DNA from 2 places in the Starkeya sp. ORNL1 genome. Region 2 is predicted to be linked to the other one. Evidence: predicted binding sites of a transcription regulator. Region 2 holds the regulator's gene; the other holds the start of a gene.
What was found. The regulator LexA, encoded in region 2, represses DNA repair genes until DNA is damaged. The targets are predictions, from matches to a motif close to TGTTCNNNNTGTGTTCNG.
Positions count from the first base shown of each region.

Region 1: rmuC (DNA recombination protein RmuC) is a predicted target of LexA. The motif match lies at 2,294-2,311, and genes of this name have one in related genera.

Region 1 is NZ_CP048834.1:3,500,226-3,505,369, forward strand. It holds gene G3545_RS16640 (DUF952 domain-containing protein) at 1-267, opposite strand, end outside; gene G3545_RS16645 (glycine zipper domain-containing protein) at 361-618, opposite strand; gene fmt (methionyl-tRNA formyltransferase) at 769-1,686, opposite strand; gene def (peptide deformylase) at 1,714-2,241, opposite strand; gene rmuC (DNA recombination protein RmuC) at 2,344-3,519, shown strand; gene G3545_RS16665 (LysR family transcriptional regulator) at 3,710-4,609, shown strand; gene G3545_RS16670 (DUF1328 domain-containing protein) at 4,677-4,847, shown strand; gene G3545_RS16675 (sigma-70 family RNA polymerase sigma factor) at 4,927-5,144, opposite strand, start outside.
Region 2 is NZ_CP048834.1:761,166-766,309, forward strand. It holds gene atzF (allophanate hydrolase) at 1-1,644, opposite strand, end outside; gene lexA (transcriptional repressor LexA) at 1,878-2,570, shown strand; gene G3545_RS03710 (ComEC/Rec2 family competence protein) at 2,564-4,879, opposite strand; gene gltX (glutamate--tRNA ligase) at 5,056-5,144, shown strand, end outside.

The DNA of each region.
Region 1 (5,144 bases), 2.7 Mb from region 2:
GAACAGATGCCCACCACGCGAGGGTTCCCACCGCAAGGCCGTCGGATCGAGCACGGCGGGATCGATGGCGACCAGGACGAGGTCGCCCTGTCCCTTGAAATGCTTGGCAGCCGTCTCGGCGACCTGCATCGCCGTCGAGAAATGGATATAGCCGTCGGCGAGATCGACCGGCGCCCCCTCGAAACGGCCGGCGGCTTCCGCGGCATTCCAGAGCGTGCGCGAACAGATTTTATAGATGTGGGCCGACCGGCCATTGAGCGCTGTCATGCGGCGAGGACTAGCTGTCGTGCCGGTCGCGCGCAAGCGCTGCACAAAAAAGCGGGCCCTGCCGGGCCCGCTCTTTCGCAATGGATCGTGTCGTCAGCAGCGGACGCGGATGCGATTGCCCCAGCGGTCGCGGGTCCAGCAGTCGCCGGGCGAGACCGCCGCGCCGACGAGGGCGCCTGTGCCAGCACCGACCGCGGCGCCGACCGCAGCTCCCGTGCCACCACCCGTCGCTCCGCCGATGATGGCGCCAGTGCCGCCGCCTATGAGCGCGCCGGTACCGGCATAGCGCTCAGTCGTGGTGCAGGCCGCGGCGCTGAGCGCCAAGGCGGATACGGCGATGATCTTGAACATGGCATCCCTCTCTCATGCGTACCGTCGTCAGGCGGGGCTGACCCCGGCGCGTCAACGCCATGGAGCCGGCATGGTTCCCGTATGGTCAGGGGTGGGTCGGAGCGAGGCTGGAGGGGGCTAGAGCAAGGCGGTCTCGAGGAATTCGCGATCTCAGCCGAGCCGGGTACCCTTGGCGAGCGGCGTTCCGCGCAGGAATTCGGCCGCCGGCATGGCCCGGCTGCCGGCCTTCTGCACCTCGACGAGGCGTACCGCCCCCGCGCCGCAAGCGATGGCGAGCGCGTCGTCGAGCAGCTCGCCCGGCGCCCCGTGGCCGGGGGCGAGCGTCGAGCGCAGCACCTTCACCCGCGCGCCGTCCAGCTCGAACCAGGCACCGGGGAAGGGCGACAGGCCGCGAATATGGTCGTGCGCAGCCTGCGCCGGGCGGGACCAGTCGATGCGGCTCTCGGCCTTGTCGATCTTGGCGGCATAGGTCACGCCATCGGTCGGCTGCGGCGTGAAGCCGAGCGCCTCGCGCTCCAGCGCTGCCAGCGCCCGGCCCATCAGGTCGGCACCGACCAGCATCAGCCGGTCGTGCAGCTCGCCGGCCGTCATGTCGGGGGCGATGGTGACACGCTCGACGAGGCCGACCGGCCCGGTATCGAGCCCCTCCTCCATCCGCATGACCGCGACACCGGTCTCGGCATCGCCGGCCATGATGGCGCGCTGGATCGGCGCAGCACCGCGCCAGCGCGGCAAGAGTGAAGCATGAAGGTTCACGCAGCCGAGTCGCGGTGCGTCGAGAATGGCGCGCGGAAGGATCATGCCATAGGCGACCACCACAGCGAGGTCAGCCTCATGGGCGCGGAAGGTCTCGGCAGCCTCCTCCGTGCGCAGCGTCTTCGGGTGCAGCACCGGGATACCGAGGCGCTCGGCGGTGCGGTGCACCGGCGAGGGCACCAGATCGAGCCCGCGCCGCCCGCCGGCCGCCGGTGCTCGCGTATAGACGGCGACCACCTCGTGGCCGCGGCCGACGATCTCGGCCAGCGTCGGCACCGCGAAGTCCGGCGTTCCCATGAAGACGATGCGCATGGCGGATCCCGCGGCGGGGGTAGGAGCTCAGGCCCCGCCCTCGCGCTCCTTCTCCTTCGCCACCTTGGTGAATCTCTTCACCACGCGGTCGCGCTTGAGCTTGGAGATGTGGTCGATGAACAGCACGCCGTTCAGGTGATCGATCTCGTGCTGGACGCAGGTGGCGAGCAGGCCGTCGGCCTCGATCTCCCGGATCTCGCCGTTCAGGTCCATGAAGCGCACGGTGACGCGCGCCGGCCGCTCGACATCCTCATAATATTCGGGGATCGAGAGGCAGCCTTCCTGATAGACCGACAACTCCTCGGAGGCGGTGACGATCTCCGGGTTGATCAGCGCCAGCGGGGACTTCTCCTCGTCCTCGCGCGCGGTGTCGATGGTGACGACACGCTCCGGCACGCCGATCTGGATTGCCGCCAGCCCGATGCCGGGGGCGTCGTACATGGTCTCGAACATGTCGCTGACCAGCGCGCGCACCTTCGCATCGACCCGGACAATGGGATCGGAGACGAGACGCAGACGCGAATCTGGAATGATGACGAGCGGACGGACAGACATGACAGCGAAATAAGCGAGGAGATCGCGCCGGTCAACGGAGTATACCGGCGCATGTTCCCTTTTCGTTCGCGCCGGTATTCGAATCGCGCTAGAAGGGGTCCCATGGGACAGATCGTGTTCACGCTCGGCGCCTATGCGATCACGCTCGCTGAGCTCGTCATCGGCGCGGCGGCGTTCGCATTTCTGCTGCTGATCGGCGTGCTGGTCTCGGTGTCGCGCAGCGCGCGCGATCGCGCCGAGGAGGCCCACGCGCAGGCCGAGCGCGCGCATGGGCTGGAGGAACGCCTGCTCCAGCTCGCGCGGATACAGGCGGAGACCTCGGGCCGGGTGCAGACCATGGCGGAGGTGCTGTCCCAGCGCCAGAGCGACCTCGCCCGCGCGGTGGCCGAGCGGCTCGACGCCTCCTCGCACCGTGTCGGCGAGAGCATTGCCCGTGCCAGCGAGGCGACGCATGAGAACCTCGTCAAGCTCAATGAGCGCCTTGCCCTGGTCGACCAGGCGCGCGCGAGCCTCGGCGAATTGTCCGACCAGGTGATCTCGCTGCGCGAGACGCTCGCCAACAAGCAGGCGCGCGGCGCTTTCGGCGAGGGGCGGCTGCAGGCCATCGTCGCCGACGGGCTGCCGCGCGACAGCTTCGCCTTCCAGCACACGCTGCCGAACGGGCGGCGGGCGGACTGCGCCATCTTCCTGCCGGGCGACCGGCGCCCGCTGCTGGTCGATTCCAAATTCCCGCTGGAAGCGGTGACCGCCTATCGCGAGGCCGCGAGCGGGGAGGCCCGCAAGCAGGCGGAGACCCGCGTGAAGCAGGATGTCGCCCGGCACATCGGCGACATTGCCGAGCGCTATGTAGTGGCCGGCGACACCCAGGACGTGGCACTGATGTTCGTGCCGTCGGAGTCGGTCTACGGCGAACTCCATGAGCATTTCGACGACGTGATCCAGCGCGCCTTCCGCGCTCGGGTCATACTGGTCTCGCCCTCGCTGCTGATGCTGGCGATCCAGGTGGTGCAGGCCATCGTCAAGGATGCGCGGATGCGCGAACAGGCGGACCTGATCCGCGCCGAATGCGGCGCGCTGGTTGCCGACATCGTCCGGCTGCGTGACCGCGTCGGCAATCTGCAGAAGCATTTCACCCAGGTGGGCGACGATGTTGCGCAGGTGCTGATCTCGTCCGACAAGATCGCCCGGCGCGGCGCGCGCATCGAGCAGCTGGAATTCGACGGCGAGCGACCCGACACCGCAGCGCCCGCGGACCTGCTGCGGGGCGCAGCCGAATAGACTTTCCAGATGTTGCCGTCATCCCGGACGGCCAAAGGCCGATCCGGGATGACGGCGCTATACCCGCCTGGATGACATCGCTGTTTTACCGAGCCGGGACGACTGCCGCAGAGTTACATCGCTCCAATTCGCATACCCGGGCGCTTCTGATACAAGCGAGGTTTACCGTTGTTGCCGGGAAGCGTTCCGCGTGCTCGACCGATTCGAACTTTTGCTCGCGCTCGCCAAGGAGCGCCATTTCGGCCGGGCGGCGGAAGCCTGCGGCGTCACCCAGCCGACGCTCTCCGCAGGGCTGAAACAGCTCGAGGAAGTGCTCGGCGTGCGCCTGGTCGAGCGCGGCTCGCGCTTCATCGGCTTCACGCCGGAAGGTGAGCGCGCCTTGCAATGGGCGCGGCGCATCGTCGGCGACGCACGGGCGATGCGCCAGGAGATCGCGGCGCTGCGCAAGGGGCTGAGCGGGCATCTGCGTATCGCCGCCATCCCCACCGCCATGCCGATGCTGGTCGAGCTGACGACGCCGTTCCGCAACAAGCATAGCAATGTTCGCTTCACCCTGACCTCGGCGACGTCGAACGAAATCTTGCGGCTGATCGAGAATCTCGAGGTCGATGCCGGCGTCACCTATCTCGACAATGATCCGCTCGGACGGGTGAAATCGGTGCCGCTCTATCGCGAGGGCTACCGCTTCATCACCTCGGTGGATGCTCCGCTCGGCGAGCGCGCGTCGGTGACGTGGGAGGAGATCGCCGAGGTGCCGCTCTGCCTGCTGACCCCCGACATGCAGAACCGGCGCATCGTCGACGGCCAGTTGCAACGCTCCGGCCACACTGCGGCGCCGATGCTGGAATCCAATTCCACCATCGCGCTGCTGGCCCATGTGCGTACCGGGGAATGGGCGAGCGTGGTGCCGACCACGCTGGCCGACGTGTTCGCCTTTCCCAAGACGATCCGCTCCATCCCCATCGTCGAGCCCGAAGTGCTGCACGAGATCGGCCTCGTGGTGCTCGACCGCGAGCCGATGACGCCGATCGCCGCCGCGCTCGTGGCCGAGGCGAAGGCGATCGGCCCGGAGTTGGCGCAGCGCCTTTAGCCGACTACTGCGGAACCACCGTCCCGATCACTCGTTGTTCTTGCCGGAACACATACCGGAGGTTCACATGATTGGTTGGGCGCTTACGTTCCTGGTCGTCGCCTTGATCGCGGCTGTGCTCGGCTTTGGCGGCATTGCCGGAACGGCGATCGAGATCGCGAAGATCATCTTCTTCGTCGCCATCATCCTGTTCCTGATCTCGGCGGTGATGGGCTTCATGCGGCGCGGCACGCCATAGCGGCAGCTGCCGCTTCCCACCCGAAAACGCCCCCTTCCGGGGGCGTTTTTGTTTATTCACACGCAGACGCGAGCGGCTCTCAGGGCCGATCGGTCGCCGTCAATATGGCGCGAGTCGGCCGGTCGGGGCCGAAATCCTCGGCAGTGTCGATGGAGAGCATTTCGCCGAGCCGGCGGCGGGCGCGATTGACGCGGCTCTTTATGGTGCCGACCGCACACTGGCAGATGTCCGCCGCCTCCTCATAGGAGAAGCCGGAAGCACCGACCAGAACCAGGGCTTCGCGCTGATCTGCCGGCA
Region 2 (5,144 bases):
CGCCAGGAACGGACCATAATTCTGCGCCGGCAGCGACCACACCTCGCACGCGATCGGCGCGCCGCTTCCCGGTCGGCCGCGCAGTAGACCGGGCCGCCGAACCCGGCCTTCCGGCAACAAGTACAGCCGATAATCCGCATTGGTGCGGGCTTGCCGCACGAAGGTGCCGCCGGCCGCCAGTAATTCGCCATTGAGCGGCAAGCCGGACAGATGCGCGCCGAACAGCGCGATCTCGATCCGCCCCGGCCCGGCAGTGGGCGTGGCGGGCGCGAGTGGAGGTAGCGCACGCCCTGTGGCGCCCATGGCGAGCCCGGTGCGGGCGTGGAAGGCCGCGCCGATCGCCGCAAGATGCGCGTCGCGCCCGGCCGGCGCCAGCAAGGTGATGCCGAACGGCGCACCGTCGCGGCGGATTTCGGAGGGTACGGCGAGGCCGCACATATCGAGCAGGTTCACAAAATTGGTGTAGATTCCGAGATTGCTGTTCAGCCGCACCGGATCGGCATCGAGCTGCGCCAGCGTGTAGACGGTAGGCATGGTCGGCACCATCAACGCATCGAGCCCGGTCATCTCCTGTCGCGCCCGCGCCTTCAACTCGGCAAGGCGGTAGAGACCGCGGAACGCGTCGACCGCGCTCAGGGCCCGCCCCTGTTCGATGATGGAACGCACCACTGGATGAAAGGAATCCGGCCGGGATTCCAGGAAGCCGCCGACCGCGGCATAGCGTTCGGCGACCCAGGGACCGTCGTAAAGCAGGCGCGCCGCCTCGAAGAAGGGCTCCATCTCGATCTCGACGATATCGGCCCCAAGCGCACCGAGACGGGCCAGCGCGCGCACGAAGGCGCCTTCGGTCTCGCGATCGCCGAACGTCACGCAATCCACGCTGCGCGGCACGCCGATGCGTAGCTTCGGCGCCACGCCGCCGGCATGGCCAAGCGGCAGATCGCGCGAGAAGGGATCGGATGGGTCTGCCCCGGCCATCGCCTGTAACGCAGTGAAGGCATCGCCGACGGTGCGCGCGAACACCGAGACGCAATCGAGCGAACGACACGCCGGAACCACGCCGGTGGTCGAGACCAGGCCGAGGCTCGGCTTCAACCCGACGATATTGGTGAGCCCGGCGGGAATGCGGCCCGAACCCGCGGTGTCGGTGCCGAGCGCAAATGGCACCAGCCCGGCGGAGACGGCAACGCCGGAACCGGAACTGGAGCCGCCCGGCACCAGATCGGCGCGGATCGGATTGCGCGGCGTGCCATAGGGCGAGCGGCGGCCGACAAGGCCGGTGGCGAACTGATCGAGATTGGTCTTGCCGACCACGATGGCGCCGGCCCGGCGCAGGCGCGCCACGCTCACAGCATCCTTGGTCGCCATATAGGCGAAGTCCGGGCAGGCGCAGGTGGTGGGCAGGCCGGCGACGTCGATATTGTCCTTCACCGCGAAGGGCACGCCGTAAAGCGGCAGCCGCTCGGGATCTGAGCCCTCCAACGACTTGAGCTGGGCGTGGATCGCCTTGGGTTCGGCAATGGCCGTGAACACCGCCGGGTCGTCATAGGCGGCGATGCGCGCCATGCAGGCCGCGAGTGTCTCCGCCGGTCGCGCCTTGCCTTGCCGATGAGCCGCCACGACCTCCGCGATTGTCTCGACCAATACAAGCCTCCCGACTCTGCCGCCCCTGGCGCTATGCCCTTGCAATAGGCACTCTGCGCCAGATTGCATACAGGCAAATGTCGGGCCGCTTTGGCCGTCCACGGAAACGGCGGGGCATTAGCGGTATCTTTACTGTTGTGGAACACAAAAAGAACAGCTAGGTTTTTGTTCGTGCTTTGTTTCGTTTGACTCGGGCCCGTCTTCGCCTGTGTCAGCCAGATCGAGGGGTCGGAATGCTCACCCGCAAACAGCATGAGCTGCTTCGCTTCATCCATGAACGGCTCAAGGAAAGCGGCGTGCCGCCCTCCTTCGAGGAGATGAAGGAAGCCCTCGATCTCCGCTCGAAATCAGGCATCCATCGCCTCATTACGGCGCTCGAAGAGCGTGGCTTCATTCGCCGCCTGCCGAATCGCGCTCGGGCGCTCGAAGTGGTGCGCCTGCCGGATAGCGTGCAGCCGATCCGCCCGTCGCGTAACTTCTCGCCGAACGTGGTCGAGGGTGGCCTCGGCCGGGTGCGCCCGCCCACAGAAGACGAGCCGTCGCGCCCGGTGCCCATCCCGGTGATGGGCCGCATCGCCGCCGGCACGCCGATCTCCGCGATCCAGTCGCGCAGCCACACCATTTCGATGCCGCCGGAAATGCTGGCGAGTGGCGAACACTATGCGCTTGAGGTACGCGGCGATTCGATGATCGAGGCTGGCATTCTCGACGGCGACCTCGCGCTGATCCGCAAGACCGAGACCGCGGACACGGGTGAGATCGTGGTGGCGCTGATCGATGATGAGGAAGCCACCTTGAAGCGGTTGCGCAAGAAGGGGGCATCGGTCGCCCTCGAAGCGGCTAATCCAGCCTACGAGACCCGCATTTTCGGCCCTGACCGGGTGCGCATCCAGGGACGCCTGGTCGGCCTGTTCCGCCGTTATTGATCCGGCGCGGGCGACGCCTGCTCCGGCGACAGGGTCTCGGTATCCGCCGTGCCGGCAGGATCGATCGGCGTGATGGGTCGTGGCGACTTTGCCGCGGCGTTCGCCAGCTTTTCACGCGGCATCGGCAGCCAAGGTCGTTCTACGCCTTCCGGGCGACCACGAACAAGTTGTGGCCCATCAGCGGCGAGATGGAGCGCTTGCGCGCCTGAGCTGCCATCCGGCGCGATCCGCACCACATAGGCCGCGCAATCCTCGGGTGGCTCGAATGGGGTGACGAGCACGGCGGCGAGACGGCAGTCGTCGACGAGCGAATCGCGCGAGAGCGACAGGGCGGCGTTTCGCCCGTCCGTCATCGGCAGTGTACAGCCCAGCCGATCGCAAAGCGGCGCCGCCATCTGTGCGCCGGGCGCGGCGAGCGCGGCACGATCCCCCTCCGCGCCAAGCCATTGCTCGCCGGCGAAGCGGCTGGCGAGAACTGCCGTCGGACGATCCCCCATCAGGGCGAGGCGCCCATCTAGGCCCCGCACCGCCACGGTCTTTCCGGTGGCGTCGACCAGCAGATCCGGGCGGTCGGGGGACGCGCCGATCCAGAGACCCGCCGCTGCCAGCACCGGCGCGATGAGAACGAGGCGGGTGCGCAGCAGGCACAGGCAGGCCAGAGCAAGGCTGAACAGGATCAGCGTCGCCAGGGGAAACGCCGGCAGGCCGCGGTCGGCATCCGGCATGGCCGCCACCGTCGCGGCAATGTAGCTCATGCCATCTATGCCGAACCCCATGGCCGACCATGCCGGTCCGTCCCAGCCAAACGGTAGCAGCAGCGCGCCCAGCAGCCCGAACGGCATGACGATCAGCGATACCAGTGGCGCGGCGGCGAGATTGGCCAGCAGGCTGAACGGCGCGAGGCGCTGGAAATGGAAGGCGGCGTAGGGAGCTGTCGCCAGCCCGGCGACCAGCGAAGTCACGAGCAGAGCCCCGACATAGCGCAGCGCGTAGCCGCCGACCGGCGTGCTTGCACCGACCGAATTGATGAGGCGACGGCCGAACGCTTCGTGCGCGGCGACCAGCGCCAGCGTTGCGGCAAACGACATCTGCGTTCCGGGATCGAGCAGCGTCGCCGGCGCAGCGGCGAGCACGATCATGGCGGCGATGGCGAGCGTGCGCAGCGTCAGCGCCGGACGTCCGAGCATCACCCCGACAAGCACCAGCAGCGTCATCAGATAGGAGCGCTGCGTGGGCACCTCATTGCCGGACAGCACGAGATAGAAGGTCGCCGCCGCGATGGCGGGCACGGCGGCGTAGGCCTTGATCGGCCAGCGTAGTGCAAGCGCGGGCCACAGCGCCAGCAAGGCGCGCGCCAGGATGAAGGTGGTGGTGGCGACCAGCGCCATGTGCAGGCCGGAGATGGAGAGGATGTGCGAGAGGCCGGAGACGCGCATCACCTCCTCGACGCTTTCGCTCACGCCGCCACGCAATCCGGTGACAAGCGCCACCGCGATCGCCCCGGTATCGCCGGACAGGACCGCAGTGATGCGTCCGGCCATGGCGGCGCGCACTTCGTCCAACCATGCGGCGAAACCGAGCGTGGGTGGCACGGCCACCGGCGCCGCGCTCTCCCGGGCCTTGCCGAAGGCGAAGCCGGTGGCGCCGATGCCGTCGAACCAGGCATCGCGGCCGAAATCATAGCCGCCGGGATAGGCCGGCCCCGGCGGCGGGCCCAGCGTCGCACGGACGGTGACATGGCTGCCGACCGTAGGCGGCGTACCCGGCACGGTCACGCGCACCCGTTCGGGTCGCGGCTCGCCTGCCCGCTCCAGGGCGGTCACGCGCAGCACGATGCGTCCGTTCTGCTTGCCATCCTTGGTGCGCAGTTCCGCTCGCTCAACGAAGCCGGAGACTTCCGCCGCGACCAGCTGCGTCGGCAACACCGGATGGGCGATGCGCGCAGTGTGTAGCGTGGCAAGTGCGAAGCCGGCGGCGATGGCCGCCAGTCCGGCCAGCAGGTGGAAGGCAACGGCCCGACTCCGTACCGCAAGGGCGAGGGCCATGAGCAGTGCTGTAAGCGCTGAGGCCGCTATCGTCGACGGCTCGCGAGCAGCGCCAAAATAGAGGCCGACGCCGATGGCAAAGGCGACCGGAAGCCAGAGGAAACCGCGTCGCTCGCCAACCTCCCGCGCCAGATCGAGCGCGAGTCCTGCCCCCAGCTTGCGCAAGCCCGGCAGGCCCGGAGCGAGTATCGGCCCCGCGAGTGGGCGTACTGCAGCAATCGCGCGTGACCGCGCGCCATGCTGCCGCCCTTGCTCATCAACCATTCCCCTGCCCCCGACCGGCTCGCCAAATTCGCGTCTAATCCTTGGATTATCCGGTCGTCCGCCCGATTTTGCCTGCCTAGCGACCTATGCTACACGCAGCGCGCCCGCTCACCAGCCAATTGCCGGCCTGTTCGCGTATCCAATTTGCCGAACCGCCGCAGTGAGATCTAGCTTTCATGTCAGAGACCGTCGTCACCCGCTTCGCCCCTTCGCCGACCGGCTTCCTGCACATTGGCGGCGCCCGTACCGCGCTGTTCAACTGGCT